Regions from separate parts of the Hymenobacter algoricola genome, predicted to be linked through region 2. Evidence: riboswitches for the same ligand, from Rfam matches in the RefSeq annotation. Region 2 holds a riboswitch; the other holds the start of a gene.
The links. A riboswitch is a leader RNA that binds a small molecule or an ion and turns the genes downstream of it on or off. The one in region 2 is predicted to bind cobalamin.

Region 1 (14,623 bases), on a different contig from region 2:
GGCCGGGTGGTGATTTTCGGCGCCGGCATTGGCTCCCCCTATTTCACGACCGACTCGGCCGCTTCCCTGCGGGCCATCGAAATTGAAGCTGACGTGGTGCTGAAAGGCACCCGCGTGGATGGCATCTACACGGCCGACCCGGAGAAAAACCCGGATGCGGAGAAGTTCGGCGAAATCTCCTTCGACCAGGTAATCGAGAAAAACCTCAACGTGATGGACATGACGGCCTTCACCTTGTGTAAGGAAAATAACCTGCCCATCATCGTCTTCGACATGAACACGGCCGGCAACCTGGAGCGCCTCCTGAACGGGGAGCACCTGGGCACGCTGGTGAGCATGGGCGGCGCCACCGAAAGCCCCCGCCGCCAGCCGGTACAGCGCGACCCCAAGCATAGCGCCCTGCAGCCGCTGGTGGGCAACCAGCCGGAGCAGGCCTAAGAAAAGTTTGACCGTTGGGCGGGGAATGCGGACTTTCGCCTTCCGCCCCCCACGTTTAGCAGTTACCATTCACCATTTAATATTTCGAAAGTGGACGAGGAAATCCAGTTTTACCTGAGCGAGGCCGAAGAGTCGATGAGCAAGTCGCTGCAACACACCGGTTCGGAGCTGAGCCGCATCCGGGCTGGCAAAGCGTCGCCGGCGATGCTGGAAAGCCTGCGGGTAGATTATTACGGCACGCCCACCGCCATTTCGCAGGTCGCCAACATCTCGACGCCCGACGCGCGGACCTTGTTCATCAAGCCCTGGGAGAAGAACATTATTGCGGAGGTGGTGAAGGCCATCAAAAACAGTGATTTGGGCCTGAATCCGCAGTCTGACGCCGAAGGGGTGCGCCTCAACATTCCGCCCATGACCCAGGAGCGCCGCAAGGAGCTGGTGAAGCAGGTAAAGAATGAGACGGAGCTGGGCAAGGTGCGCGTCCGCGGCATCCGCAAAGACGTGAACGAGTCGTTGCGCAAGCTGCTGAAAGACGGCGCCGCCGAAGACGCCGTCAAAGACGCCGAGGCCAAAGTCCAGAAAATCACCGACAGCTACATCAACAAGGTAGATGAGCTCATGAGCAAGAAGGAAACCGAGATAATGACCATCTGAGTTTCGCTTAGCGCAAGGCTTAATAAACAGCAAGCCCCGCCGTATCCGTACGGCGGGGCTTGCTGTTTATTAAGCCTTGCTGATAGTTCCGTTCAGAAAGCAGTGCTGGTAATGCAGATGATTTACTCGCGCCAGTAGCCTTCCAGGATGATTCGCGCCTCCACCGGCTCTGCCACCAGGTAGCGGATGGATTTACCGGCCCGCACACAGTCGCGGATAAACGTAGCCGAGATATCCAGCAGGGGGGCATCCACCACCCGCACGCCGGGGTGAGCATTTACATCGGTGGCATCCACGCCGGGCCGGGGATATACGTACACTTCATGCTCGGCCAGAATCCGGTCGGCCTGCTTCCAGCGGGGCAGGCCGGGCAGGTTGTCTTCCCCCATGAGCAGGACGAAGCGGTGGTCGGGATGCCGGCGGGCCAACTCATCGAGCGTGTCGATGGTGTAGCTGGGCTTGGGCATGTCAAACTCGATGTTCAGCGCCCGCAGGCGCTCGTTGTGGGCAATAGCCAGTTGCACCAGCTCGTAGCGCTTCTGCTCGGCCAGCATCTGCTGCCCCACCTTAAACGGGCTTTGCGGCGACACCACCAGCCATACCGCATCCAGATCGGTGTGCGTGGCCATAAAGTGCGCCAGAATCAGGTGGCCCGTATGGATAGGGTTGAAGGAGCCGAACAGCAGGCCGACCTTGGTAATGCGGGCGGCTTGGCTCACAGAATAGCGGGCTCGGCAGTAATGAAGTCGCGCACCAGCTTTTCGGCCTGGGCCGTGGCATGGTCGAGGTCGTCGTTGATGACCGTGATGTCGAAGCGGTCTTCAAACGTAAGCTCAAAGTTGGCTTTGTAGAGCCGGGCCGAGATACTGGCGGCCGAGTCGGTGGCCCGGGTGCGGAGGCGCTCCTCCAGAATTTCCAGGGAAGGAGGCTTGACAAAAACGGCCAGGGCGCGGTCTTTGTAAAACTCTTTGATACTGAGCCCGCCTTTCACATCCACATCAAGCACGGCGTGCTTACCGCTCTCCCAGATGCGCTCAATCTCATCTTTTAGCGTGCCATAGAAGGCTCCTTCGTATACTTCCTCCCATTCCACGAAAGAATCGTGGCGGATCTTCTCCTGGAATTCCTGAACGGAGATGAAGTAATAATCCTTTCCGTTGGCTTCCGTCCGGCCGCGCTTGTCGCGCGTACAGGCTGAAATAGAGAAGCTTAACTCCGGAATACGATCCAGTAGCCGGTGGACGATAGTAGTCTTGCCGGCACCGGAAGGAGCCGAAAAAGCGATGATTTTACCCTGCATGGGGTAAAATTAGGCCATTTCTGCTTGAAGGCGCGCTAAAATAGTTTGGGGCAGCGCCGCGGGGGCTCCCTTACGGCCTACTTTCTGGGAAAGAAAGTCGACGAAAATGCGCTGCTTATCGATGCTGTCGAAGCACGGGGAGCAGTCTTCCGCGTGGCTGGCGAAGTACGATTCGTCTTCAGCGCTGGGCTCCTGGCCCACAATGATTTGGTCGAGGATTGTGTTCACACGTTCACAGTCGGCGCCTTCCGGAGAGGGGGCGTTCTGGTTGGTTGATGTAGTAGCGGTGTTTTCCATAATCAGGCCGGGAGAGAGTTTTTTAGTCGTTGTCGTCCTCAACATCGGAGCCATCAGTATCGTTACCGTAGCCCATCGATTTTGCGTATTTTTCTAGTTTGTCCTTCAGAAAGTTGCGCGCCCGGTGCAGGCGGGAGCGGACCGTTCCGATGGGAATATCGAGCACTTTGGCCATTTCCTCGTAGGTAAACCCTTCCAGGTCGCAGAGGATAATGACGGTGCGAAAATCCACCGGCAGCGAGTTTAGGGCGCTGGCTACTTCGTCGCCGATAAGGTCGCGTACGGACTGCTGCCGCATATCCGAGGAGGTGCTGCCTGCGTCGCCGTCGGCTTCCACATCTTCGGTATTGTAGTAGCCCTCAATTTCGCTGTAATCAACTTTGGCCGGCTGCTTGCTTTTTTTCCGGAAGTCGTTGATGAACGAATTTTTCAGGATGCGGAACAGCCACGCTTTGGCGTTGGTTCCCTGCTCAAAGTACTCAAAGAAGCGGTAGGCTTTCAGATACGTCTCCTGGACGAGGTCATTGGCGTCGTCTTCATCAAGAGTAAGGCGGAAGGCAAAATTGTACAAAGAGTCGAGCACCGGCATCAGTTCAGCCTGAAACCGGCGGTCTTTTTCTTCTTTGCTCAACTTGGAAACCCGTTCGGGAGAGTCGCTCATGGACGCTGGAAATTGCGGCTACAGTTGGATGGAGAGTGGCAGCCGTGTAAACAAATGTACAGATTATACTAATCCGCTCAAGCAGGGTTTAGCCGGCCGATTTCAGCGCGGCGTTCGGTAGCTACTACGAGGAAGCCATAAAGAAACACAAACAGGTTGAATCCGATTTGTACTTCCAGGAGCGAATCGACGAGCATGGCGGTGCCCAGTATAAGCAGGAAATGCCATACGTACGGATTTCGGCGCTGCCTTGGTTGCGCCAGCGGCCCCAGCAGCGCCAGCAGCCACAGAAACAGCCCCGTTATTCCGCTGCTAACTAGGTAGTGCAGATACTGGTTATGAATCATTACCCGGTTGGCCGGCCGAATACCAAAATCCTGATATTCGTACTGCTCCATCATGGCGGCTTGGGCGTCGGCGGGGCCCACGCCGAGCCAGGGGTTGTTGCCGGCAATGGTGCGGGCCGTTTGCCAGGCGGCCAGCCGCTTGGCCAATGACAGGTCGTTGATGTCGTGGCCGTAGCGAAACTCGTTGTAGTCGTAAACCGTGGCACTCACGCGCTGCCGCACCGAGGCCAGCAGCTGGTAGGCCAGCACCGGCGCGGCCCCGAGCAGCAGCAGCAGGGCGGCCCCAAGCAGAAAACGGCGCTTTACCAGCAAAAAATAAACGACGTCGGCAAACAGCGCCACGTAGAGCACCAGCAGCCCGGTGCGGTACGCCAGTACGTGCAGCGTCAGGGCCGCTACTGCCGAGGCCGTTAGCAGCAGCCACCGCAGCCAGCCGGTGGTTGGGGCACCCCGGCTCAGCAGCAGGCCAAAACAGCAGGCCAGGGCCAGCATGATGCCAAAGTGAATGTGGAAGATACGGGTTACGGAAGGCAGGTTCTGGCCTACCCGCATCAGGTCGAGAGCGTGGGCCGGGTTCAGCAGGTAGCGGCCCATGGTGGCGGCGCCCAGCAGGGCCAGGCCAATGACGAACAGTGCGCCCACCCAGAACTGCTGCCGGCGGCTCAGCGGCACGGCCAGCGCAAAAGCCAGCGGCACCCCCAGCAGCGGCAGCAGGCGGTACAGCTCGTGCCGCCAGACGGCCCACTGCGACGTGTAGAAGCCACTCAGCAGCAGCAGCAGGTATAACAAGGCCAACTGCCAGGCGGCAGCATTGCGCAGCCAGGGTTTCAGCAGCTGCCGCACCTGCGGATTGGCCGCCGCCGCCAGCACGCCCACCACCGGGCTCAGCGCGACCAGCGCCCGGGACGCCAGCAGCCCCACCACGCCCGCCAGACACGCTAGCAGCAGCAAGTACTGGGAAAGGCGCCCGGCGGCGTAGGCTTGCCGGAACGAGCCAGCCGGCAGAAGTTGCCTCATAAACACGGATAAGAAGCGTAAGAAAGTCAGGATTGGGCGGATGGACAAGGCTGCCATGCCAAAACCCGGCTTAGTACCAGCGCCGGCTCAATGGCCCGGATACAGGTGCAGTCGGCCGGAGTCCGCCGGCAGTCGGAGCAGTCGGGCCGGTCGAAAACCAGATAATCGGCGTGGAGCCCCAGAGGCGCCCAACGGCCCGGGTGCGTGGGCCGCATGGGCGGATACAGGCCCAGCGCATAACGCCCCAGGGCCGCCGCCAAGTGCAGGGGCCCGGTACTATTGGCTACCAGGCCATCGGCGGCGGCAATGAAGGCCAGCAGCTGGGGCAGGGATAGTTTTCCGGTCAGGTCAGCGGCCAGCACTTCGGCGTGTTCGGCCAGCCAGGGACGCAGCTCCTCTCCTTCGGCGGCCGTGCCGGTGATAAACACGCGGTGGCCGGCCCGATGCAGCCCCTGGGCCAGAGTGCCGAAATGGTCGAGGCCCCATTCCCGGGCACTGCCGCGGCTGCGCGGGTGCAGAATCACGTTGAGCTGGCCGGGCTGCCGCGCCCGCAGCAGCAGCTGCCACTCGGTAGGCAGTGCCACGGTAGGCTGCAGACGAACCAGCGGCCTCAGGGCAGCCAGCGGCACCTCCACCCGCAGGCCCAACGGGGCCAGCAACTGCAGGTTCAGCTGGGCCTCGTGCAGGGGCGACTCCCGCCGGCTCAGAGCGACCAGCCGGTTGCAGGTCAGCCAGTGAATCCAGCGGTTGCGGGTGCCGATGCGCAGGGGGATGCCAGCCTGCTGGGCCAGCCGGGCCACCAGCTTGTTGGGAAACACGTGGATGACGGCATCGGCCTGCTGTGCGCGCAACACCTCCAGCCGGGCCGGGGCTGGCAGCAGCAGCAGCTCATCAAAATTCAGGAAGCCGTCAACCCAGGGGCAGGCATCGGCCACGGCCCGGGTGTAGGTGCGGCCCAGCAGAATGACCCGGCAGCCCGCAAACTGCTGCTTGAGCCACCCGCAGACCGGCAGGGTGAGTACCACGTCGCCGATGGCATCAGTGCGGCTGACCAGAAACGTTTTCATGCGGCGGAAGCAGGTGGCGCCGCCGGCAGGGTGCGCAGCTTGGCAAATTTCAGAAATACCCCCCAGGCCGAAATGCCGGCAATGCACAGCCCCGCAAAACCATCCAGCCAGCCCAGCCGGAAGAAATAGCCATGCACAAACTTCCAGAGCGGCTTCAGCAGCAGGTGAAACAGCGTGACGCGCCGCCGGCCGCGCAGGGCCAGCTCGGCGGCCGCAATGCTGGTGAAGCGGTTGAGCTGGCTCACGTGCTGCTCCACGGAATCGTACGAGTAGTGCAGCGCGTCGCCGGCCAGCGTGCCGATGGTCTGGCCCGGGACCAGCGCGTACCGTTCGTGCAGCAGCAGGCCCTGCCAGCTTCCCAGGCGCCGGTCGTAGAGGCGCAGCTTCCGGTCGGGGTACCAGCCCCCGTGCCGCACCCAGGTACCGCAGTAGTTGGTCAGGCGGGCCAGAGTGTAGCCCGCGTGCTGCCAGTCGGCCTTCGCGGCCCGGATGCTCTGCTGCAGCTCCGGGGTCAGCACCTCGTCGGCGTCGAGCTGGAGCACATAGTCGTGGCGGGCCTGGGCGGTGGCAAAGTTCTTCTGCTCGACGTAGCCTTCGAAAGCGTGCTGGACGACGCGGGCCCCGTACTGGCGGCAAATTTCCACCGTGCGGTCGGTGGAGCAGGAATCGACTACCAGCACTTCGTCGGCCACCGCGGCCACCGCGGCCAGGCAGCGGCCGATGTTGGCTTCCTCATTGAAGGTGATGACGACGACGGAAAGAGAAACCAAAGCGGAACTAGTGAGGATATTTCAGGAAACTTGTGGCCGGCAAATATCCACAATAGCCTGCTCTTGTCAGGCAGCGCCGCCTGCATTATTCTGCTTCTCTACGTTACGGCTGCCCCAATGCTCCTCACCCAGATTCACCCTTTGTTTCAGCCGCGCCACCTAGCCGGGACATCGATAGGCACGCTTGCGCTGGGCAGCGACTTATTCATCTGTCACTCCCATTACTACAATAGCGCCCTAGATGAATGGGCTGCGGGGCTGCTCGCAGGTGGGTTGGGCGTTATTACGCCTTTGTGGGCGTACAAAAAACGGTGGCTGCTCCGCTTCCTGTTGCCTGTATTTGCCATTGCTTTGCTTGCGGGCTGGTTTGTGTGCCTGACCAGCGCCAAAAGCCAGTACCTAAGCCGGCAGCTTGCCTTCGACGGGGTTATGGGCGGGGCCCGCGTAAGTGACTTCGAAATAAAAACGCGCAGAGGTTTCACCACGCAGTATATCGTATTTCCATACCAACACAACGCCTTGGTCTACTACCAGCGAGTCGCCAACGCGCGCAAGCTGCCTTTTGGCGACAGTCTATACGTTCGTTATTCAGCTTCCCACCCCGAAAACGTCGTGGTGACCGGGGCCCGCCGGCAAGGAGATTTCCGGCTGCAGCACCCATAAAAAAGCCCGCTCTGCGGGGCAGAACGGGCTTTTTTAGATAATCAACCAAGCCTAGTAGCGGTAGGCATCCGACTTGAACGGACCGGCCACATCGACGCCGATGTAGCTGGCCTGCTTAGGCTTCAGCTCGTCCAGCTCCACGCCGATTTTGGCGAGGTGCAGATGTGCCACCTTCTCGTCGAGGTGCTTGGGCAGGGTGTACACCTTGTTTTCGTAGTTGGCCGAGTTTTCCCACAGCTCCAGCTGCGCAAGCGTCTGGTTGGTGAAGGAGTTCGACATCACGAACGAGGGGTGGCCCGTCGCGCAGCCCAGGTTCACGAGGCGGCCCTCCGCGAGGATGATTACTTCCTTGCCGTCGATGTTGTAGATATCCACCTGCGGCTTCACCGTGTCTTTGGTGTGGCCGTAGTTGCCGTTCAGCCAGGCCATGTCGATTTCATCATCGAAGTGACCGATGTTGCAGACGATGGCCTTGTCCTTCAGGGCGCGGAACGACTCTTCGGTGATAATGTCGCAGTTGCCGGTAGCGGTTATCACGATGTCGGCTTCTTTGATGGCTGTAGCCATTTTCTTCACCGCGTAGCCATCCATTGCCGCCTGCAGCGCGCAGATCGGGTCAATTTCTGTCACGATAACCCGGGCACCGGCCCCGCTCAGCGAAGCGGCAGTACCTTTTCCGACGTCGCCGTAACCGGCTACTACGGCCACCTTGCCGGCCATCATCACGTCGGTAGCCCGGCGGATAGCGTCCACGGCCGACTCTTTGCAGCCGTACTTGTTGTCGAACTTCGATTTGGTAACCGAGTCGTTGATGTTGAAGGCGGGCATCAGCAGGGAGCCGTTTTTCACGCGGTCCAGCAGGCGCAGCACGCCGGTGGTGGTTTCTTCCGAGATACCCCGGATGCCGGCGGCCAGCTCGGGGAAGCGGTCCAGCACCATGTTGGTCAGGTCGCCACCGTCGTCGAGAATCATGTTCAGCGGCTCCCGGTCTTCGCCGAAGTACAGCGTCTGCTCGATGCACCAGTTGAACTCTTCCTCGTCCATACCTTTCCAGGCATATACAGGGATACCGGCAGCAGCAATGGCCGCGGCGGCATGATCCTGGGTCGAGAAGATGTTGCACGACGACCACGTCACGTCGGCGCCCAGGGCGATAAGCGTTTCGATGAGCACCGCCGTTTGAATGGTCATGTGCAGGCAGCCGGCAATGCGTGCGCCTTTCAGGGGCTGGGCAGCGCCAAATTCGTCGCGGAGGGCCATCAGACCGGGCATCTCAGCTTCGGCCAAACGGATTTCCTTGCGGCCCCATTCGGCCAGCGACATGTCTTTTACTTTGTACGGTACGTAGGCCGTGGTCTTGGTCTCAACCATGATGCAGGGGATGTTTTTCGGATCAACTACAAAGGTAACCAAAATGTTAGTGCCGTTTGACACAAACAGAAAGCCCGCTCCTTTATAGAGCGGGCTTTCTGTTTGTCAGGCTTGGGGTTAGCGCCAGTTAGTTGTTTTCGATAACCACGGCCTGCAGCCGCAGATTGGTGGCTACGCTGGTGCTTTTGATGCCCCGAACCAGGATGGTGTAGATCTTGCCGGCCGCGTAGGCCTTGGCACCGGTTGGATTGGTGCCAGTGCCGTCGCCCACCGATACTTCAACCATGCCGGTTGCACCCGCGCCGGTCGAGACGGCCAGATTATACGTGTTCGGCGTCAGCTCCGTGAAGGAGGATGCCGTACCAAAGCCCACGTTGGTGATAATTTCGGTGGTGCCGATAGTGGGGGCCGGCAACGACAGGTTCAGCGGCGAAGGCGCCGAGACACCCAGATGCACAATGCGAATTTTGGCTTTGCCGGCAGCGGGAGCCGTCAGGTCATCGACGACGGCCAGACCGGCAGCCGACCCCAGGTTGGCGTTGGGCGAGTAAGCAAAGAACGAGTAGTTCTTGTTCTTCTCGACGGCCAAAGTCTGGGTGACGCTCGTGGCGCCGCTGGTAGCATCATTGACTTTCAACGACTGCGCCCCCGCCACCACATTGACGTAGCTGCTGTTGGTGCCGTACGTGGCCTGCCCCAGCTCTTTGTTGTCGTTGGCCACTATTTTAACGGCCGCACTGGATGTAGGCGCCGCGTGCACCAGCATTATTTTGCCCTGGTCCGGCACCGGCGTTACCACTGGATCATCGTCATCGTTGCCACAACCCGTGAAGGCCAGAGCGGCAGGCACCGTGGCCAGCAGGAGTGCGCGGTTCAGAAAAGTTGCGAGATTTTTCATGGGAAAGAATGGAAAGGACAAAGTGAACTGCGCACAGAACGTAAGGGCTGCGGGTTTTGTTGGGTGGGGAAAGGAGTTTTTCCCGACGAATCACCCTATTGGCTCGATCAACGAATTATGATCCTGCTATATAGTCAATACCTTTACCGTTTAAACTGCCGCTTCATCCGCCCCGTTTCCACATCTATGCGTCGTCTTGCTTTTTTGTTGCTCCTGCTGTTGAGTTTTGGTATGGTTCAGGCCCAGCAGGCCCCGGTTGGTCCGCTTATCCGGCTCAGCCCCGAAGATGAGGACCGGCGGGAAAGCGGCCCGCAAAAAAATTTCTACTTCGCCACGGGCGACAAGTCCACTGCCCGCTACCAAAGCGCGGGATTCTTTGGCCAGCGGCTCCGGCCGTATCTGGCGGGCAACGCGGCGGCGCTATCCAGCCTGAACGCCTACCGCCGGCAGAAATGGCTCCTTTTGACCGAGCGCCTGGTGTTTGTCAGCGCCGTGAGTCTCTACAGCCAGCAAGTGCTGGCCAAGCCCAGCGAACAGCAGTATTTCAACAGCACCCAGAAGGTAGCTGTTGGTGTGGCCGCGTTCAGCCTGTTGTCGAACGTGCTCATTTCTTACCATACTAACGGTCATTTCCAACGGGCTGTCGGCGAGTACAATGCGGGGCTGTCGTCGGCCCGGGTGGGCATGGTCCAGCGCCTGACCCCATCAGCTGTGGGGCTGACGGCCGGCGCAAGCGGGCGCCCGCAGTTGGCTTTGAGCTGGAGCCTGCGCTAGACCAAGCGTGGCGTTTTTTCGTACGCTTACTTCATGGAATATCCCTTGCCGGCAGCGGCCCGGCAGTATGTTGCCGAGCATCTGCACGACGACCCCGCCAAACTGGCGCTCCAGGCCCGCCGCTACCCCGGCCTGCCCGTACCGGACCTGGTCCGCCAGATCCAGGCCCGCCAGAAAGCCCGCACCAAGCTTCCCGCCTGGGCCGACAACCCCGACCTTATTTTCCCGCCGGCCTTGTCGGTGGAGCAGGCTTCTTCTACCCGCACGGCCGCTTTCAAGGCCAGCCTGGTAAACGGGCAGCGCCTGGCCGACCTGACCGGGGGCTTCGGCGTGGATGCCTCGTGCTTTGCCAACCACATTCCGGAGGTGCATTACGTAGAGCGCGACCCGGCTTTGGTGGCCGTCGTGCGCTACAACCTGGCGCAGCTCGGCATCGGCAACGTGCACTGCCACGCCGGCGACGCCCTGCAGTTTCTGAAAAGCACCCCCGACACGTTTGACTGGATTTACCTGGACCCCGCCCGCCGCGACACGGCCGACCGTAAAATCTACCGGCTGCAGGACTGTGAGCCGGATGTGCTGCGCCTGCTGCCTTTGCTGCTGCACAAAGCCAACCGGGTGCTGCTCAAAACCTCGCCCATGCTCGATATTGAGCTGGCGCTGCAGGAACTCAAGCAGGTCCGCCGGCTGTGGGTGGTGGCCGTAGACAACGAATGCAAGGAAGTGCTGTACGAGCTGGGTCCCGAGCCGGCCGTGGATCCGGAGCGCTACACCGTCAACCTGCTCCGCAACGGGCAGCAGCAGGAGTTTCGGCTTAATAAAGCCCGCGAAACCCGGGCCGTAGCCCGCTACGCCGAGCCTCTGCCCCAGGGCTACCTCTACGAGCCCAACGTGGCCGTACTCAAGGCCGGCGGCTTTCGCAGCGTGGGCACCGCCTTCGAGCTGTTCAAGCTGCACCAGCACAGTCACCTGTATATGTCGGAAACGCTGCGCCCGGACTTTCCGGGGCGGATTTTCCGCATTCTGGCCGCCGAGAAATACGATAAGAAAACCCTGCGCGCCCACCTCGGGCCCGAAGCCCGGGCCCACGTCACGACCCGCAACTTCCCCGATACCGTAGCTGAATTCCGGCAGCACACCGGCATTCGCGAAGGCGGTGATATATATCTGTTTGCCACCACCGACCTGCGCGGCCGCCCGATTGTGGTGGTGTGCGAGAAAGTCTGATGCCCATTCCTTGCGCCGCATCAAGCGCCAGATAGGCGACACCTTTTCTCCCGGCAATGCCCGCTGCTTATTTAGCCGGACTAACCCAGGGACTGCCTTTTAGCCGGAAGCGCCAGGGCAAAGCGGCGTCGAGGCCGGCGTAGTCGATGCCAACGCGGGGACTGGCGACCAGCCGCTCGTCGGGCATCCGTTCTGCGTGATCTTCTATCCAGATCAGGTCCCCGCTGACATCGGTGCCGTAGTGCTTAGTGGTGATTCCCAAGGCTTGGGTGAGCAGGCCCGGGCCCGCAGTCAGGTTGCGGGCCGGTGCCGGCAGGCCGCGGCGCAGCAGCATTTCCGCCACGCCCTCGGTGGGCTCGAGGCCCCGGATCAGGACGGCATCGGCCTTGCCGGCTTCGTTGGTGATGATGTTGAACAGGGTGTAGCGGCCATAAATCAGGTAGCAGTAGGCGATGCCGCCGGCTTCGTACATCACCTTGGTCCGGTTGGTGAAGCGGCCCAGGTGGGAGTGGCAAGCCTGGTCGCCGATGTGGGCGTAGGCCTCCGTCTCGACGATGCGGCCGCCGGTGAGCACGCCGTCGATGCGGGTAAACAGGTATTTGCCGACTAGCTCGCGGGCAATCCGGACAACGTCGGGGCGCTGGTAAAAGGCGGTGGGGAGCTTCATTTGGTACTGGACGGTTTGTGCGGCCGGATAGCCGGCGGGGTACTCATGCAGGGCATTTGACGGGCCAAGGCCCGCTTATGTACGGAAAGCCCGGCTAAAAGCTTACCCCCGGCTGGCGGGCTGCGGGCGTTTTTTTTTAGCCGTACAACCCGGCAAACAGGCTGCATATCTGCCAGGCAACCCCTATCTTTGCTTTCGTTATAGGTGGCCGGACCCCAATTGGGGGGCGAGGCTGAAAAGGGAATCCGGTTTAATTCCGGAGCTGTCCCCGCAACTGTACGCTTCGAGTATTTGGTGGGCCCATCCCCCAGCCACTGTTTCTGAGAGGGAGTCGTTGCCAGCCGCAACGACGCCGGAGAAATGGGAAGGCGGCCCACCGGAAGCAAGCCAGGAGACCTGCCCATAACTTTTAGTGTTCAGCGCTTTCGGGAGAAAGGCGGAGAATGATGGCAGTGGCTGCTTTCGGGCGGCCGGATTTCCCTGTTTTCGGCCTCGGCTTCGCGGCAGTTGTCTTCGGACCAACCACCGGGAGGTTTTGAACTGAATTTTCCTAAACCGGAAATTTAGTTCGGATGATGTATACCCTTCAGTTTACGTGGCGCTCTGGCGGGCTCCTCCTCAGCGCGCTGCTGCTGAGCCTGGCCGGCCCGCCGGCCCGGGCCCAGACGATGCCCGCACCCCTGCCGGCCCAGCAATTGCCCGCCGTGCGGGTGCAGGGCGCGCCGCCCGGCCGCTTCGCCGTGGGCAGCCGCGTCACGACCCTGGATTCGGTGGCCCTGGCCCTGCACCGCAGCGGTACCCTGGCCGATGTGCTGGCCAGCCGCACCCCACTCTATATCAAGAACTACGGTCCCGGCCAGCTGTCTTCCATTTCCATCCGCGGCACTTCGGCCCGCCACGCGGCCGTGCTCTGGAATGGCTTCAACATCAACCTGCCTTCCCTCGGCGAAGCTGACTTTGCTTTGTTGCCGACCTCGGCCAACACCCAGGTGGCGGTGCAGAGCGGGCCGGCCGGCGGCACCTACGGCTCGGCGGCCGTGGGCGGCACCGTGCTGCTGTCGTCGCCGGTGCAGTGGAACGCGGGGGCGCACGTGGCGGGGCAGAGTGAGCTGGGCAGCTTCGGGTACCGGGCGCACAGTCTGGAGGGCCGCTTCAGCAGCGCGCGGCTGGCGGTGCGCACGGCAGCCTCCTGGCGCACGGCCCAAAACGACTTTCGCTACACCGTGCGCGAAGCCCGCGGGCTGGTGCAGCACCGCCAGGAAAACGCCGCCTTGCGCCAGTGGAGCCTGACCCAGGACCTGACCCTGCGTACCGGCCGCCACGCCGAGTGGAACGCCGCCGCCTGGCTCACCGACGCCGACCGGCAGATTCAGCCCTCCACGGGCTCGGCCAACACCCACGCCCAGGAGCGCGACAAAAGCCGCCGCCTGCTGGCCGGCTACCACCATACCACCGACCGGCACGAGTCAAGGGTGCGGGTGGCCTGGTTCGAGGATATTCTGAACTACCGCTCCGACGACGTGGCCAGCACTTCGCGCGTGCAGACCACCCAGGCCCAGGCCGAGCACACTTTCCACTTCCGGCCCAACGTCAGTCTGCGCGTGGGGGCCGAAGCCCAGCATTTCGCCGGCAAAGTCGACATCTACCAGGTGCAGGAAAACCGCTACGCCGGCTTCGCCCTGTTCCGGCTCGACCCGACCCCGAGGCTGCACCTCACGGCCAACCTGCGTCAGGCCGTGCTGCCCGGACGACGCGCGCCGCTGGCTCCTACTGCGGGCGCCGAGTGGCAGCTCTGGCAGACTCCGGCCCAGCAGCTGACCCTGAAAGGCAGCGCCTCGCGCAGCTACCGGGCCCCGACCCTGAACGAGCGGTACTGGCGCACCGGCAACCCCGACCTTGCCCCGGAGCAGGGCTATGGGTACGAAGCCGGCCTGCAGCACGCCTGGCAGCCCGCAGCCCTGACCCTGACCACCGAGCTGACTGCGTACCGGCAGCTGGTCAACGACTGGGTGCAGTGGATACCCAACAGCCGGCAGCAGTACTCGCCGCGCAACCTGCGGCAGGTGCAGACGCAAGGCCTGGAGCTGAGTACGCAGCTCGGGTGGCGCCACCAGCGCTATGCGGGGCAGATGCGGGCTTCCTACGCTTTCAGCCAGGCCCAAAAGCGCAGTGGCTACGCCGCCGACCCCGACCCGGCCGGCCGGCAGCTGCCCTACGTGCCCCTGCACGCCGCCACCTTCAGCACCGACCATACCTGGGCCCGCTGGCAGCTGAACACCACGCTCACCTATACCGGCCCCCGCTTTACCGATGCCTCGGCCACCAGCTTCCTGCCCGGCTTTCTGCTGCTCAACACCTCCGTGGGCCGCACCCTCAAAGTAGCGGACACCTATTCGCTGACGTTGCTGGCCCAGGGCTACAACCTCACCAACCGCGTGTATCACAGCTACGAGTACCGCGCCATGCCGCTGC
Region 2 (14,623 bases):
CTGACCCGGCAGCTGGTCGGGCCGCCCAAAGCCACTGAGCAGTCGGCGCCCGCCGCCCGCCCCGCCGACCCAGCGGCTGACGTTGCGGACCCGGCGCCCGACGCCGTAGAGCCCGGGGGTATGACCTCCGAACCAGCGGGCATTGACTCCGTAGCCGCCCGCCCGCCCGAGCCCCGGGACTCATCGGAAATACTGGCGCCAGTGAACGAGCCCGACCTTGATGATACGGCCCCGGGCACCTAACCTCATTCCCCGCGCAGGTTGCCACCCTTACCAGAGCCGGTCGTAGCGCAGCAGGAAAACAAAAAAGCGGCCGGTGCGCGTATCACCGGCCGCTTCGGGCTGCTTAGCGTTTCAAAAAAGTTAGCCCGGCTTCGCGATGTGGGCCAGGGCCTCGGCTTGCTGGCCGCCGCGGGCCTGCTGCAGACCCTGGGCCAGGCGCTGGCCCCAGGCCGGGTCGCAGCTGGTGCAGCGCTCCCCTCCTGTCGCTTACCTTGGGCCTGGCCTCGGCCAGGGCGCCCACCCTACGCCAGGCGCTTCAGCAGCGCCTGCTGCTCGTTGAGCCAGTCGTTGAGCGTGCTGCTGCCCGCGGCCTGGGCGCGTGGCTCCGAATCCCGGGCCACGGCCCTTACGGCCTGCGCGGCCAGCGCCTGCAGCTCTTCCAGGTCGCTTATGTCGAGGTTTTCCAGCTTCCGGAGCAGCATGGCCGGAAAATTCGGAAAGGGCTGCCCGGCCAGGGCGGCCACAATTTCGGCGGCAGCCAGGGCCGGGCCGGCTACTTCGGCTTCGAGGTACTCGTCGTCCTGGGCCGCATCGGCGGCGGGCGCCAGGGCTTCGAGCAGCGCCACCTCCCCGGGCGCTTCGTCAAACTCAGCCAGGAAGTCGGCCGCCGATTCGTCGTCAAAGTTGCTGTTGCCCAAGGTGGTCATACTACCAGGAATTAGGTGAACGATAGGTTACGCCGCAGTATACGGCCTCCGCCGGTATTGGGCCTGAGCCGCCCCGCCGCGCCCGACTATTTATTCTATTTTCAAGGCTTTATAAACTAATCCTTGTTCAGCCGGGTATCTCTAATGATTTCCAGCTTACCCCGCGCTTTCCCGTGAGAAGAATCTTCAGACGTTTGCCCCTGGCCCACGTGTTTACCCAACAGGTCCGGACCGAGCTAGTGCTGCAGCTGGCCGCCGTCGGCTCCCTCTCCGAAACCTGTCAGCAAACCGTAACCGAGCAGCTGCTGACCTGCGTGCCCCTGCTGCTGGCGTTTTATCCCAACCGCGTCAGCGGCTGGCAGGACAAAATCCACCAGGGCGCCCACGTCACCATCAGCTTCCGCAACGACTGCCAGCTGACCGTGGCAGCTTACTGCCCGGCCAAGGACGAAGGCCCCGAGGCCACGGATACGCGCATCTTTATCTACCGCGGCGGCGAGCTGCAATCCTACATTTCCTGCCATCACACCAAGCTGGCGGCGGCGCTGGTGCGCACCCTGCCCGCGCTGCAGCCTGTGCCGGCGCTGGCCTGAGCACGGTGGGCGCCGCCCTCAATGCCCGCGGGCCAGCAGCGCAATACCCGCCACAATCAATAGCAGCCCCAGGCCCTGCGGCAGCGTGAGCGACTCGCGCAGCACCACCAGCCCCAGCAGGGCCGTGAGCAGCACCGAGCCACCCACAATCACCGGCGTCCCGACCGAGGAAGGCACGCCCCGGCTGAAGACCACAAAGGTCAGAATCTCGGCCAGCCCCACGCCCACCCCGGCCAGCGCCGCCAGCAGCAGCCCTTTGTTGGTAATGGGCAGCGGCTGGCCCTGCACCTTCAGCCTCAGCAGCCACAGCCCGCCCAGCAGCGCGGCCACCAGCTGCAGCACCACCGCGCCCACGGCGGCCGGGAGCTGGGCGGCGGCCAGCTTGATAAAGAAGTTGTAGAGGGCCAGGCACAAGGCCGTGAGCAGGGCGAGCAGAATCCAGGGCATGGCTATTTCAGTCCGTGGAATCAATTGGTTCAGAAAGCAAAGTAGCTGGATCAAGCCCCGACTCTGCAAAGCGCCAGCGAGCTTGCTTTGCGGCAAGCCACCGGAAGTCATTTTTATCCTCGGCTTCCAAGCTCCAATCCAAATCTTCGGCCCAATACAACATGTCATTCTTCCACAAGCATACAGCGTGCAGAATGATGCTCAGTCCCGGATCAGCTTTTCTTTCGTCCTGAACCCAGTTGAAATCCAGCACGTCTTCAAATATCATTTCCAGCGTAGCGTCTTTCTTAAACTGACTTTGAAACAGCAGCCGGACGAACGTACGATTGTCGAAATGCATAGCCCGCCGCTCGTCCACAAACTCCCGGGTTTGCAGAGCCACTTCTTTGATGCAGCTGTCATGAAAGCTTCTGAACACCGTCATTAGGTGGTCCGAACCAGCCTGGCTCCGCATTGATTTCCACATGATCTATTGGGGTTAAAGCCCGCTCATCTGAACTTCTCCTTCAGTATCTCCAGCTCCACGGCCGGCGAAATCTTCTCGTAGAGAATGTGGTAGGCGGCCGTGGCAATGGGCATGGGCACCTTGAGCTCCTTGTTGAGCTCGTGGATGCTCTTGACGGCGTAGTAGCCCTCGGCCACCATGTTCATCTCCATCTGCGCCGACTTGACCGAGTAGCCCCGCCCGATCATGTTGCCGAAGGTGCGGTTGCGCGAAAACTGCGAGTAGGCCGTCACCAGCAAATCCCCCAGGTAGGCCGAGCCCGACAGGTCGCGGGGCTGGGGGTTCATGGCGTGCACGAAGCGGCGCATCTCCTGCACTGCATTGCTGACCAGCACAGCCTGAAAATTGTCGCCGTAGCCCAGGCCGTGGGCAATGCCGCAGGTCAGGGCAATGATGTTCTTCATCACGGCGAAGTACTCGATGCCGTCCAGGTCGGCCATGGGATGGGCCTTCACGTAGCGGTTACGCAGCAGGGCGCTGAAGTCCTCGGCCAGCTGGTGGTCGGGCGAGCCGATAGTGAGGTAGCTCTGCTTTTCCAGGGCTACTTCCTCGGCGTGGCAGGGCCCGGCCACAATGCCCAGCTGGGTGTGGGGCAGCCGAAACCGCTCGGCCACGTAGTCGGTCACCAGCACGTTCTTACCCGGAATCATGCCCTTAATGGCCGAAATGATGCGCTTGTTGCGCAGCGCGTCGCGGTCCAGCTTGTCCAGGGCGCTCTGCACGAAGGCGGCGGGCACGGCCAGCACCAGCCAGTCGGCTTCCTTCACCACGTCTTCCAGGTCGGTGGAGGGAAAGACCCGGGTCAGATCGAAAGCCACCGACGAGAGGTAGCGGCGGTTGTGGCGGGTGGTGCGCAGGTGCTGCACGTCGTCCTTGCTGCGCTGCCACCAGCCCACGCGGGCCCCGTTTTCGGATAAGATCTTGGTTAGCGCGGTGGCCCAGGAGCCGCCGCCAATCATGGCTATTTTTTCCAACTCGGTGCGTCGTAATAGTGTCGTGGCGAGCAAAGCGCGGCCATCGGTGCTGCCAAAAGTGCGAAGTTTCCCGTAACCGACAAGCCCCGGACGTCCGTGCGGACGTCCGGGGCTTGTCGGGTAAAGGGGCGGCCAGGTTACTCGCCTTCTTCGGGGGTTTCCTTCAGGGCGGCCTTGTTGATGGTTTTGGCGTCTTTAATCACCACTACCACGCCGTCCTTCAGGGTTTTGGCTACCGCCCGGAAGGGGCCGCTGACCACCTGCTCGCCGCTTTGCAGGCCGCTCAGGATCTGGATGTTGGCGAAGTCGCTGATACCGGTTTTTACGGGCGTGAGCACCGCCTTGCCGTTGCGCACCACGAAGACTACTTCCTGCACGTCAATCTTCGGGGCCGGCTTGTCGCCTGCCTCCTTGGGCGCCGAGCTGCCGCGGCTGACTTTCATGCCCCCGCCCTTCTTGTCGCCTTCCAGAGCCGTGCTGTCGGAGCGGGTCGTGACGGCGGCCAGCGGCACGCTCAGCACGTTGCTTTTGCGGTCGGTAATCACGTCGACGGAGGCCGTCATGCCCGGGCGGAACGGCACGATGGAGCGGCCCTTCACGGTGCGCTGCAGGTGGCGGTACGACTCGGGCAGCAGGCGGATGCGCACCTCAAACTCGGTGACGGCTTCGGCCGTCAGCGCGTCCTTGGCCGTGTTGGCAATGCTGGTCACGATGCCCCGGAACTTCTCGTCCTTGCTGGCATAGGAGTCCACTTCCACCACGGCCGAGTCGCCGAGGTCCACGTTGATGATGTCGTTTTCGTTGACGCTCACCCGCACTTCCATCGAGTTGAGGTTGGCAATGCGCATGATTTCGGTGCCCGCCATCTGGGTCGTGCCCACTACCCGCTCGCCCTTCTTCACGTTCAGCTTGCTCACCGTGCCGCTGACGGGGGCGTAAATCGTGGTTTTATTCAGGTTCTTGCGGGCCTCCTCCAGCGAGGCCTGGGCGCTCTGCACGTTGCTCTGCGCGGCGCGGATACCCTGGCGGGCCGAGTTGATTTCTTCCTGCGAGGCGTTGTAGGCGGCCTGGCTGCCTTCGTAGTCGGCCTGCGAAATCACCTTTTGCTTGTAGAGCGAGGCATTGCGGCGGTAGGTGAGCTCGGTTTGCTTGGCCGCGGCCATGAGCTGCTGCAGGCGGGCCTGGGTCTGGCCCACGTTGGCGCGCTGGGTGCCCACAGACGCCGACTGCATGTTGACCATGGCCTGGTAGTTATCGGGGCGGATGCGCAGCAGCAGCTGGCCTTTCTTCACCGAGTCGCCTTCCTGCACGTAGAGCTCGGTGATTTCACCGGATACGTCGGGGGAGATTTTCACTTCGGTTTCGGGCTGCACTTTGCCCGAGGCACTCACCTTCTCCACAATGTTGACCGGCGCGGCCTTGGATACGATAACCTCGGTGCCCGTCGGCTGCCCCACCCAGCCCTGTTTTTTCGCCACGAAGAAGCCGATCAGCAGAACGGCAAAAACGGCCAGTAGAATGTACAGTAAGCGGTTGTTTTTCATGCTCAGGAAAGAGGAACCAGGAAGGAAAAAGAAAAAGAAGGAGGCGAAACGGTGGGCAAATAAAGGAAGTCCGCGGCAGTAATGCGCAGCCGGGCCGGGCGGAAGCACAGAAAAAGACCTCTGCCCCGGGTGGTAATAAGGTATTACCGCGGCGGCAGAGGTCTTTACCCGGCGTAGCAGGTCCGCCCGGCGCTTACAGGTCCAGGGCGCGGCCCTGGTAGAAGTCCAGCACCTTGCGGCGGAAGATGAACTCGTACTTGGCCTGAATCATGCTCGACTCGGCCCCGTAGAGGTTGTTTTTGGCGATGTTGAAGTCCGTGCCGTTGAGCAGGCCGTTGTTGAAGCGGATTTCGGCGTTGCGGTAGGCCGTGGTCAGCGCTTCGGTCTGGCGCTTGGCCGCCGAGTAGCGCCGCTGGGCGCCAATGGCGTCGGCGTAGGCCTGCTGAATGCTCTGGCGCAGCTGCAGGCGGGTTTGCTCGGCGCGCAGCTGGTTCTGCTTCACCCCGATTTCGGAGCGCTGCACGTTGGTGCGCACCTGCAGGCCGTTGAGAATCGGCACGCTCAGGTTGAACTGCAGCTGCTTGCCGTAGTTGCTTTTCACCTGGCTGAAGAACCCGTCGGGCAGGCTTTTAAACCCCGGCTGAAAGGCAATGGCGTAGGTATTGGGCACCGGCACGCGCACCTTGGTGACGGGGTCTTCCAGAAACAGCGGCAGCCGGGCCGTTTCCTCCAGCTCGCCGGTAAACACCGGGGTGGTGCGCGACGAGGAGTAGCCCGAGAACAGGCCGCCGCCGAAGGTGAGGCGCGGGTAGTAGGCGCCCCGGGCCACTTCCACCGTCCGCAGGGCGCTTTCCACCCGCAGGTCGGCGGCTTTCACTTCCGGCATCAGGCCCTGGGCCGTATCGTAGGTGCCGTCGGGGTCGGCCGTGAGCAGCACCTCATCGTCGGGGTCAGGCAGGGTCGGCACCTCAATCTCGAAGCCGGTGGCCGAGCTCAGGTTGAGCAGCTGGGCCAGCTGGAGCTTGTAGAAAGCCACCTGGTTCTGGGCCGTAATCACGTTCAGCTCGTCGGAAGCCTGCTGGGCCTGGCTGTCGAGCAGGTTGCTTTCGGCCACGCTGCCGGCTTTGAGCAGCTTCTGGGTGCGGCTGACCTGCTGCTGGCTGCTGTTCACGCGCGTTTCGTTGGCCCGCACGATTTCCTGGGCCAGCACCAGCTGCAGGTAGGAGGAGGCTACGTTCAGGGCAATATCGTTTTTCGACTTCTCGATGTCGTTCAGGCCGGCCTCGTAGTCGAGCACGTTGCGCTTGATGGTATTGCGCAGCTGAAAGCCCGAAAACAGCGTCACCTGGGAGTTCAGGGAGAAGTTATTGGTCCGGATGGTCTGGTCCTGAAACTGGAAGGTCAGCGGGTCGACGCTGGTGCCGTAGTTCCAGTTCTGGGTGGCGTTGGCGCTGGCCGAGGGCAGCAGGGCCGCCCGGCTCTGGCGCAGCACGGCATCCGTGTTCAGGTTGGTGAGCTGCTGCTGGCGGATGGTCAGGTTGTTCTGCAGGGCTACGTCTACGGCCCGGCGCAGGGTGTAGGGGCCACTGGGCGCGGCAGCGGGCAGCGTCCCGGCCGGCGGCTGGGCGGGCGTGGACTGCGGCTGCTGGGCCGCGACGGGCAGGGCCGCAGCGCCTGCTAACAATGCCCCGACCCCGGCGGCAGCCAGGCGGGAAAGCGAAGTACGGGTTGGTTTCATAGCCGGTCAGGTCGTCTCAGGCACCTAGTCAATGTTCGGAATATAGGTCACGCGCTGCACCCAGCTGAGCTGGCGCAGGTAATCGAGGGTAATGGCGCGCAGGCCCGAGTCCATCTCGATAAACTGCCGGGCCGCGTCATTCTTGCCCTTGCGGCTCACAAACATCGTGGCGATGTTGCAGTCGTCGTGGGCAATGACGGAGGCAATAAAGGCAATGGAGCCGGTGCGGTCGTCGGCGTCAATAATAAGCGTGTGCAGGGAAGCGGAAAAGTCGGACGGAAAGCCATCGACTTCCACAATGCGAATCACGCCCCCGCCCCGGCTTTGCCCGATGACCTCCACGCTGTGGCCGTTGCGCTCGTCGCGCAGCTGCAGGCGGATGGTGTTCGGGTGCATGGTGCTGGCGTTGCCCACGCTCTGAAACACGTATTGCAGGCCGGCCTCCTTGGCGTAGTCGAAGGCCTCGCGGATGCGCTTGTCGTCGGTGGCCATGCCCAGCAGGCCGGCCACGATGGCGCGGTCGGAGCCGTGGCCCTCGTAGGTGCGGGCAAAGGAATTGTAGAAGGTGATGGTGGCATGCGTGGGCAAGGAGCCCAGAATGCGGATAGCGGCGCTGGCAATGCGGACTACCCCGGCGGTGTGCGAGGAGCTGGGCCCAATCATCACTGGCCCGATCATATCAAAAATACTGCTTTTCTCAGCCATAGGACGGGCTAAAAGTAGGGGTTTCGGGCGGGAAAGCAACCGGAGCCCGGAGTTTGTCCGACCGGGGCCGAACCAGGCCCTGGGCCCACTGTGCCCAAAGATGCGCTCCGCCCCCGAAGAGTTGCCTGGACCTGGCGCATTCGGCGGCTTTTTCGTTCTTTGTATCCACTCCCACCCCACTCCCACCCCTTTCCTTCTCCCATGCCCGCCACCCAGGACGAATTCTCGCCCGCCGTATTTGAGCAGCTCCGCCGACTTCAGCAGAAGTATGCCGCTGATGGTCAGGACCTGGCTGCTTACCTCGAAGGCCTGTACCACGCCGACTACGTCAACTACTGGGACTACATCGAGCTCGACACGCTGCTGAGCCTGCAGCGCCCGCTCACGCTGATTCCCGACGAGCGGATCTTTATCATGTACCACCAGATTACGGAGCTCTACTTCAAGCTCTGCCTGTGCGAGTACGAGCAGATCGGGCAGCTGACGGCACCCACCGTGGGCGAGCTGGCCCTGCGCGTGGGCCGCATCAACCGCTACTTCGAGAACCTGATCAACTCGTTCGACGTGATGGTGGACGGCATGGACAAGCAGCAGTTTCTGCAGTTCCGCATGGCCCTGATGCCCGCCTCGGGCTTTCAGAGCGTGCAGTACCGCATGATTGAAATTGCCAGCACCGACCTGAGCAACCTGCTCAACCAGGAAAAGCGCCGCCTGCTGGGCGACGCCGCCGCCCACGACGAGCTGATGGGCTGCATCTACTGGAAAGCCGGCGCCACCATCGAGGAAACCGGCGCCAAGGCCCTGACGCTGGTGCAGTTCGAGGAAAAGTACAGCCAGCACCTGACCGACCACGCCGCCGCCTACCACGACACGAACGTGTGGAGCACCGTGCAGCGCCTGTCGGCCGAGGACCGGCAGCACCCGCGCCTGCTGCGCGCCCTCAAGCAGCTCGACGTGAACGTGAACGTGAACTGGCCCCTGATGCACTACAAGTCGGCGGTGCGCTACCTGGAGCGCGACCCGACGGCCCTGGCCGCTACCGGGGGCACCAACTGGAAAAAGTACCTGCCTCCCAAGTTCCAGCGCCGCATCTTCTACCCCCAGCTCTGGACCGAGCAGGACCTGGAAGAATGGGGCAAGGGCTGGGTGGAAAGCATTCTGGAAGAGGCGCGGGCGGTAACGCCGGTCAACCACTGAGGGGTCCGCATGATCCGCAAAACCAGAACCTGGCTTGAGCGGTACGGCCGCTACCTGCTGGGGGCCCTGAGCCTATTGCTTGTCAGCAGCGGAATGATGGGGCAGTTGCGCGGTATCCACTCAGTTCCGGGCAAAAACGGCACGCTCAATCCGGTCTGGCTGCTTTACGTTTGCGGGGCGCTGCTGGGGTCCATCCTGCTTTTCCATCGGCCTTCCCGGAAATCGAAGCCGGTTAAGAAGTATCCCCGGCGGCTTCGATAAGCGCTTTCCTGGTCCCTGAAAGCAGTGTGGCCGCTGTTCCTTGCCTGGTAGCAAAGGAACGGCGGCCACTTTTTTCGGCCCTTCTGAAAGACAGCGCTGGAAGCTATTTCACCATAAAGTCGGCCTGGGAGTTTTCCCACATCAGGCTCACCTTACCGGCCTTATCGGCTGTGATGGTGAACTGCTCGACCGGCGCGGCCGTCTTTTTGGCTTTTACCTTCACGCGCAGCGCGTCCTGCTTGGCGTCGTACTCGTAGGCGCCCCACTGATTGGCGGTCTTGTTGAAGACGATGGTCCACTCGGTGGCGCCGGGAATGGCGAACAGGGCGTACTTGCCGGCGGGCAGCGCCTGGCCTTCAATTTTCACGGGCTTGTCCACGGTGAAGGTGGTGGCTTCGTTGGCCCCGGTGCGCCACACGGCGTTGTAGGGCACCAGCCCGCCGAACACCTTGCGGCCCTTCATGGCCGGGCGGCTGTAGTCGATGGTCACCGTGGCCCCACCTACCATGGCCGTGGCCGTAGCCGGCGGGCTCGGGCGCTTCGATTTGTCTTCGGGCATCTTCTGGCCCTGGGCGTAGGCGGAGCCGGTCAGCAGCAGCAGGGCGGCCAGCAGGAAGTGGGAAGCAGCGTTTCGCATGGGTAGTGGGGAAGTGAGGGAGAATGGTTGGCCTGAAAAGAAGGAACGGCCGGATTTGTTTGTCCGGCCTCCGGCCAGATGACGCCGCCTGCGCCCCAGACGTTGCACGCGCCCTACATCGACAGCGGCTCGTCGTCGAGGCGGGAGGTGCGCTTCGTGTCGGGCATGCGCAGGTACACGATCAGGGAAATGGCCGCGCAGGCCGTCACGTACCAGTAGTACCAGCTTTCCACGCCGTGGTCTTTGGCCTGCAGGGCCACGTACTCGGCCGAGCCGCCGAACAACGCCACCGTCAGCGCGTAGGGCAGCCCCACGCCCAGGGCCCGGATTTCGGTCGGAAACAGCTCGGCCTTCACAATGGCGTTGATGGCGGTGTAGCCGCTGACGATAACCAGCCCGATGAGCAGCAGCCCGAAGGCCGTCCAGGCGTCGTGGGTGCGGCCCAGCAGCGTGAGCAGCGGCACCGTGGCCAGCGTGGCGCCCACCCCGAAAAACAGCAGCACCGGCCGCCGCCCCACCCGGTCGGACAGCGCCCCGAGCAGCGGCTGCAAGACGACGGTGACGGCCAGGGCCCCGAAGGAAATCAGCGTGGCGTCGGCCTTGCTGAAGCCGGAGGTGTTGACCAGAAACTTCTGGGCATAGTTGGTGAAGGTGTAAAAGGCAATGGTGCCGCCCAGCGTCATGCCCACCACGGTGAAGACCTCGCGCGGGTAGCGCCGCAGCACGGCCAGCTTGCCCGCCGGCTTTTCCGAGCCGGCCGCTACCGGGCGCTGCTGCTCGAAAGCGTCGGTTTCGGCCATGCTGCGCCGCAGGTACAGGGCCGAAACCGCGGCCGCCGCGCCAATCACGAACGGTACCCGCCAGCCCCAGGCGTACATCTGCCCGGGGCTGAGCACCCGCTGCAGGCCCAGCTGTACCAGCAAGGCCAGCAGCTGCCCGGCAATGAGCGTCACGTACTGGAAGCTGGAGTAGAAGCCCCGGTTTTTGGCGTCGGCCATTTCGCTGAGGTAGGTCGCCGAGGTGCCGTACTCGCCGCCCACGCTCAGCCCCTGGGCCAGCCGCGCCACCACCAGCAGGATGGGGGCCGCCACGCCGATGCGCTGGTACGAGGGCGTGAGGGCAATGAGCAGGGAACCCGCGCACATCAGCAGCACCGACAGCAGCAGGGCCGCCTTGCGCCCGTGCCGGTCGGCGTACACGCCCATCAGCCAGCCGCCCAGGGGCCGCATCAGAAAGCCCACGGCGAAGATGGCGGCCGTGTTGAGCAGCTGGGCCGTGAGGTTGCCCTTGGGGAAGAACGCGGGGGCAAAATACAGGGCAAAGGCCGAGTACACGTACCAGTCGTACCATTCCACCAGGTTGCCCACCGAGCCGCTGAAGATGGAGCGCAGCCGCGCGGCAGACGACAGATCGGGGACAGTACGGGAGGCGGGCATCGCGGGGGGCGGATAAAGACGAAAGAGGCCGGCTTCGGCCGAGGCGGGGCACTATAGGCAGTCGGCTGCCCCGGCGCGGGTTTAAACCAGCCGGCCGCAAACTACGTATTCGCTCAGCAGTCGGCCGATAGTGGCTGCCTCCGGTGGGGCCTTGGCCGCAAAACCGGCCGAAAACCGCCCGCCAAGCTGAACCAGTTAAACCATCTTTTCGGTTCAGTCCTCCACCATCGCCCTCTTCTCTTTCGATCATGGATCAGAAGCCCACCCCCGCCATCAACGCTCGTTTGGAACAATCCTTTAAAGAAGCCGACCTGGCGCGGGAAGACCTGGCGGACTCCATCGCCCGGTCGGTGGCCACCAACTGCGACCTGCTCCACCACGGCCTGGTCAGTGCCAAGGGGCTGGAGGTAACCACCGAAATGTACCGGGAGATGCTCGGCAAGCTGCTGCGCCACAGCTCGGGGGAAGTGCGGGCCCAGGTGCTGGCTTCGTTCAACCAGTCGATGGAGGCGTTCTGGCCCCGCAAAAACAGCCCCGGCCCTTCCCGGAGTGCCCCCGACCCGGCGGAGCTGGCAGAGTAGCCCCGCGCCCACCCAGCCGCCCCGCCCCGCGCCCACGCTTCCTTCGTTACGGATCAAGCCCCTTACCCGACCCGCGGCAAGGGGCTTTTGCATGGAACCCGGCCCGGGGCCCCGCCAGCCGCGCAAAACCGCTACCTTCGCCGCCGTTGTCCTTTGCTGGATTTTATTCATCAGACGACGGAAGGTGGGCGGGTAATTCCGCCCCGAACAGGGAACCGGGTGCAAATCCCGGACAGACGCGCTACTGTAAGTAACGACTTTGTTTTCCCCCACAGCAACCCATTGTCCCGCTTCCGGCGGGATGAGAAGGGCGGGGAAGATGTTACGAGTCAGGAGACCTGCCTTCCGTCTTATTGGTAAGGCTGCCTTCGCGAAATGAGGCCTTTATCGGGTGCTGGTGCACGGTTTCTGCCTTTTCCGGCCCGCGGCAGTGCGGCCGGGCCGGGCTCGTCGTGCGGCCGGACGATTCCCGTTATTGCTCAGTTCGCGGGGCTTTCCGAAATCCGGCAAGGGCGTATTGCTTCCCTTCCTTTTTCCGCCTCTCATGAGCCTCGACGAGAAAATTGCCCGCGCCGAAACCCGCATCTTCAAAGCCGTATTTCCCAACACCACCAACCACTACGACACGCTCTTCGGCGGCGCCACGCTGCACATGATGGATGAGGTGGCCTTCATCTGCGCCACCCGCTTCAGCCGCCTGAAGATGGTCACCGTCTCCTCCGACAAGGTCGACTTCACCCACCCCATACCCGGCGGCACGCTCGTCGAGCTGATCGGCAACGTGGTGCGCGTGGGCAACACCAGCCTGCAGGTGCGCGTGGATCTGTTCGTGGAGCAGATGTACTCCGAGGAGCGCACCAAGGCCGTAACCGGCCTGTTCACCTTCGTCGCCATCGACGCCGACAAGCGCCCGGTGAAGATTCTGGCGGAGTAGGAGAATGGCAGCGTAACAGGCACAACGTCAGGCTTGATCTGGCGTCTGCGCAGCCGAAGTATCTCGCGGGCTGACTTCTGGTTGGTACTCTAAGCCCCCTATCTTTTGGAGAAGGGGTTGGGGGGGAGATGCCGCCCGCCGTATCTTTGCCCTTTCCCCCATTCACTGCCCCGGTTTAAAGGCTCGAAACCTTTCGCCTTATGTCCAAGAGAGAAATTGAGGTGCTGCTGCCGCCCGAAGTAGCCTACGACGAGTTTGCCCGCTACCGCGCCCTGCTGGAAGCCACGGGCCTGGAGCCCGGCGAGGCCGACTTCGTGCACCTGCGCAAGCGCAGCATCGACGCCCGCGGCCGCCAGCCGCTGGTGCGCCTGCGGGCCGACATCTGGCTCAGCCGTCCCCCGGCCGATACGTTCGGACCCTGGTTTCAGTACCCCGACGTGAGCCGGGCCCGCCGCTCGGTGCTCATCGTGGGCGCGGGGCCGGCGGGGCTGTTTGCGGCGCTGCGCTGCATCGAGCTGGGCCTGAAACCCATTGTGCTGGAGCGCGGCAAGGACGTGCGCACCCGCCGCCGCGACCTGGCCGCCCTCAATAAGGAGCACGTGGTGAACCCGGATTCCAACTACTGCTTCGGCGAGGGCGGGGCGGGCACCTATTCCGACGGCAAGCTCTACACCCGGGCCACCAAGCGCGGCGACATTCAGCGCATCCTGCGCCTGCTGGTGCAGCACGGCGCCACCCCCGATATTCTCGTCGATGCCCACCCCCACATCGGCACCAACAAGCTGCCCTCCGTGGTGGCCGCCCTGCGGGAAAGTATTCTGGCGGCCGGCGGCGAAGTGCGCTTCGATACGCGGGTGGACGACCTGATTCTGGCGCAGAACCACCTGCGCGGGGTAGTCACGGCCCGTGGCGAGACCCTGGAAGCCGACGCCGTGATTCTGGCCACCGGCCACTCAGCCCGCGACATCTACGAGCTGCTGCACCGGCGCGGGGTGCGCATCGAGGCCAAGCCCTTCGCCCTGGGCGTGCGCGTGGAGCACCCCCAGCAGCTCATCGATCAGGCCCAGTACCGTTTGCAGGACCGCGGGCCGCTGCCGGCGGCTTCCTACGCGCTGGTGCACCAAACCCAGTGGCAGGGCCGGCAGCGGGGCGTATTTTCGTTCTGCATGTGTCCCGGCGGCTTTATCGTGCCGGCCGCCACGGCCCCGGGCGAGGTGGTAGTGAACGGCATGAGCCCCAGCCGCCGCGACTCCCGCTTCGCCAACTCGGGCATCGTGACGGCCATTGAACTCGAAGACCTGGACCTGGCCCAGTACGGCGAGCTGGCGGGGCTGCGCCTGCAGCAGCAAATCGAGCAGCGGGCCTGCGCCCTGGCCGGCGCCACCCAGCGCGCCCCGGCCCAGCTTCTCGGCGACTTTCTCAAGGGCACCCGCTCGGCCGAGCTGCTCGAAACTTCCTACCAGCCGGGGCTGGTATCGGTGGATATGGAGCAGGTGCTGGGCGCGGGCCTGGCCGACCGCCTGCGCCAGGGCTTCCGCGACTTCGGCCGCAAGATTCCCGGCTACGCCACCAACGCGGCCCAGATTGTGGGCGTGGAAAGCCGCACTTCGGCCCCCGTACGCATCCCCCGCGACCGGGACACGCTCCAGCACCCCGAAATCCGGGGCCTGTTTCCCTGCGGCGAAGGCGCCGGCTTTGCCGGCGGCATCGTGTCGGCGGCCATGGACGGAGAGCGGTGCGCCGAAGCGGTGCTGGCCCGCTTGTAGTTTTTGGTGAGTGGTTTTTGGTTTTTGGCCGCAGTCTTTCGTTTAAACAACTGACTTGTGGTTGCGGCGGCACCAAATCCTCCGCTCCCCCGGGCCAAAAACTAAAAACGACTACCTAAAAACCACCATGAAAAAGACCTTAGTTCTCGGGGCCAGCGACAATCCGGCCCGCTATTCTTTCCGGGCCGTGCACCAGCTCCGGCAGCACGGCCACGAGGTGGTGCCCGTGGGCATCCGCAAGGGCCAGGTGGCCGGCCTCGCCATTCACACCGACCGGCCCCCGGAGGCCGACATCGATACCGTCACGCTCTACGTGGGCCCGCAAAATCAGCCTGCCTGGTACGACTACATTCTGGACCTGAACCCGAAGCGCATC

Region 1: it holds a riboswitch for cobalamin, as region 2 does, so the genes downstream of both, ABD842_RS16945 (TonB-dependent receptor) here and ABD842_RS12595 (acyl-CoA thioesterase) in region 2, are expected to answer to the same signal.

What each region holds. Positions count from the first base shown of each region.
Region 1 is NZ_BAABDH010000105.1:61,881-76,503, forward strand. Features, by position in the region: gene pyrH (UMP kinase) at 1-438, shown strand, start outside; gene frr (ribosome recycling factor) at 529-1,092, shown strand; gene nadD (nicotinate (nicotinamide) nucleotide adenylyltransferase) at 1,215-1,811, opposite strand; gene gmk (guanylate kinase) at 1,808-2,392, opposite strand; gene ABD842_RS16890 (hypothetical protein) at 2,402-2,689, opposite strand; gene ABD842_RS16895 (sigma-70 family RNA polymerase sigma factor) at 2,712-3,350, opposite strand; gene ABD842_RS16900 (O-antigen ligase family protein) at 3,428-4,714, opposite strand; gene ABD842_RS16905 (glycosyltransferase family 9 protein) at 4,741-5,781, opposite strand; gene ABD842_RS16910 (glycosyltransferase family 2 protein) at 5,778-6,551, opposite strand; gene ABD842_RS16915 (DUF3592 domain-containing protein) at 6,669-7,214, shown strand; gene ahcY (adenosylhomocysteinase) at 7,266-8,585, opposite strand; gene ABD842_RS16925 (DUF4397 domain-containing protein) at 8,713-9,483, opposite strand; gene ABD842_RS16930 (hypothetical protein) at 9,601-10,257, shown strand; gene ABD842_RS16935 (class I SAM-dependent methyltransferase) at 10,291-11,484, shown strand; gene ABD842_RS16940 (DNA-3-methyladenine glycosylase) at 11,552-12,151, opposite strand; cobalamin riboswitch at 12,337-12,569, shown strand; gene ABD842_RS16945 (TonB-dependent receptor) at 12,724-14,623, shown strand, end outside.
Region 2 is NZ_BAABDH010000041.1:31,070-45,692, reverse strand. Features, by position in the region: gene ABD842_RS12665 (hypothetical protein) at 1-243, shown strand, start outside; gene ABD842_RS12660 (DUF4259 domain-containing protein) at 525-929, opposite strand; gene ABD842_RS12655 (hypothetical protein) at 1,103-1,522, shown strand; gene ABD842_RS12650 (EamA family transporter) at 1,541-1,993, opposite strand; gene ABD842_RS12645 (hypothetical protein) at 1,977-2,435, opposite strand; gene ABD842_RS12640 (NAD(P)H-dependent glycerol-3-phosphate dehydrogenase) at 2,459-3,448, opposite strand; gene ABD842_RS12635 (efflux RND transporter periplasmic adaptor subunit) at 3,586-4,992, opposite strand; gene ABD842_RS12630 (TolC family protein) at 5,186-6,730, opposite strand; gene sdaAB (L-serine ammonia-lyase, iron-sulfur-dependent subunit beta) at 6,755-7,435, opposite strand; gene ABD842_RS12620 (tryptophan 2,3-dioxygenase family protein) at 7,637-8,632, shown strand; gene ABD842_RS12615 (hypothetical protein) at 8,642-8,893, shown strand; gene ABD842_RS12610 (DUF2911 domain-containing protein) at 8,997-9,530, opposite strand; gene ABD842_RS12605 (MFS transporter) at 9,644-10,966, opposite strand; gene ABD842_RS12600 (hypothetical protein) at 11,215-11,547, shown strand; cobalamin riboswitch at 11,713-11,907, shown strand; gene ABD842_RS12595 (acyl-CoA thioesterase) at 12,092-12,481, shown strand; gene ABD842_RS12590 (NAD(P)/FAD-dependent oxidoreductase) at 12,682-14,247, shown strand; gene ABD842_RS12585 (CoA-binding protein) at 14,375-14,623, shown strand, end outside.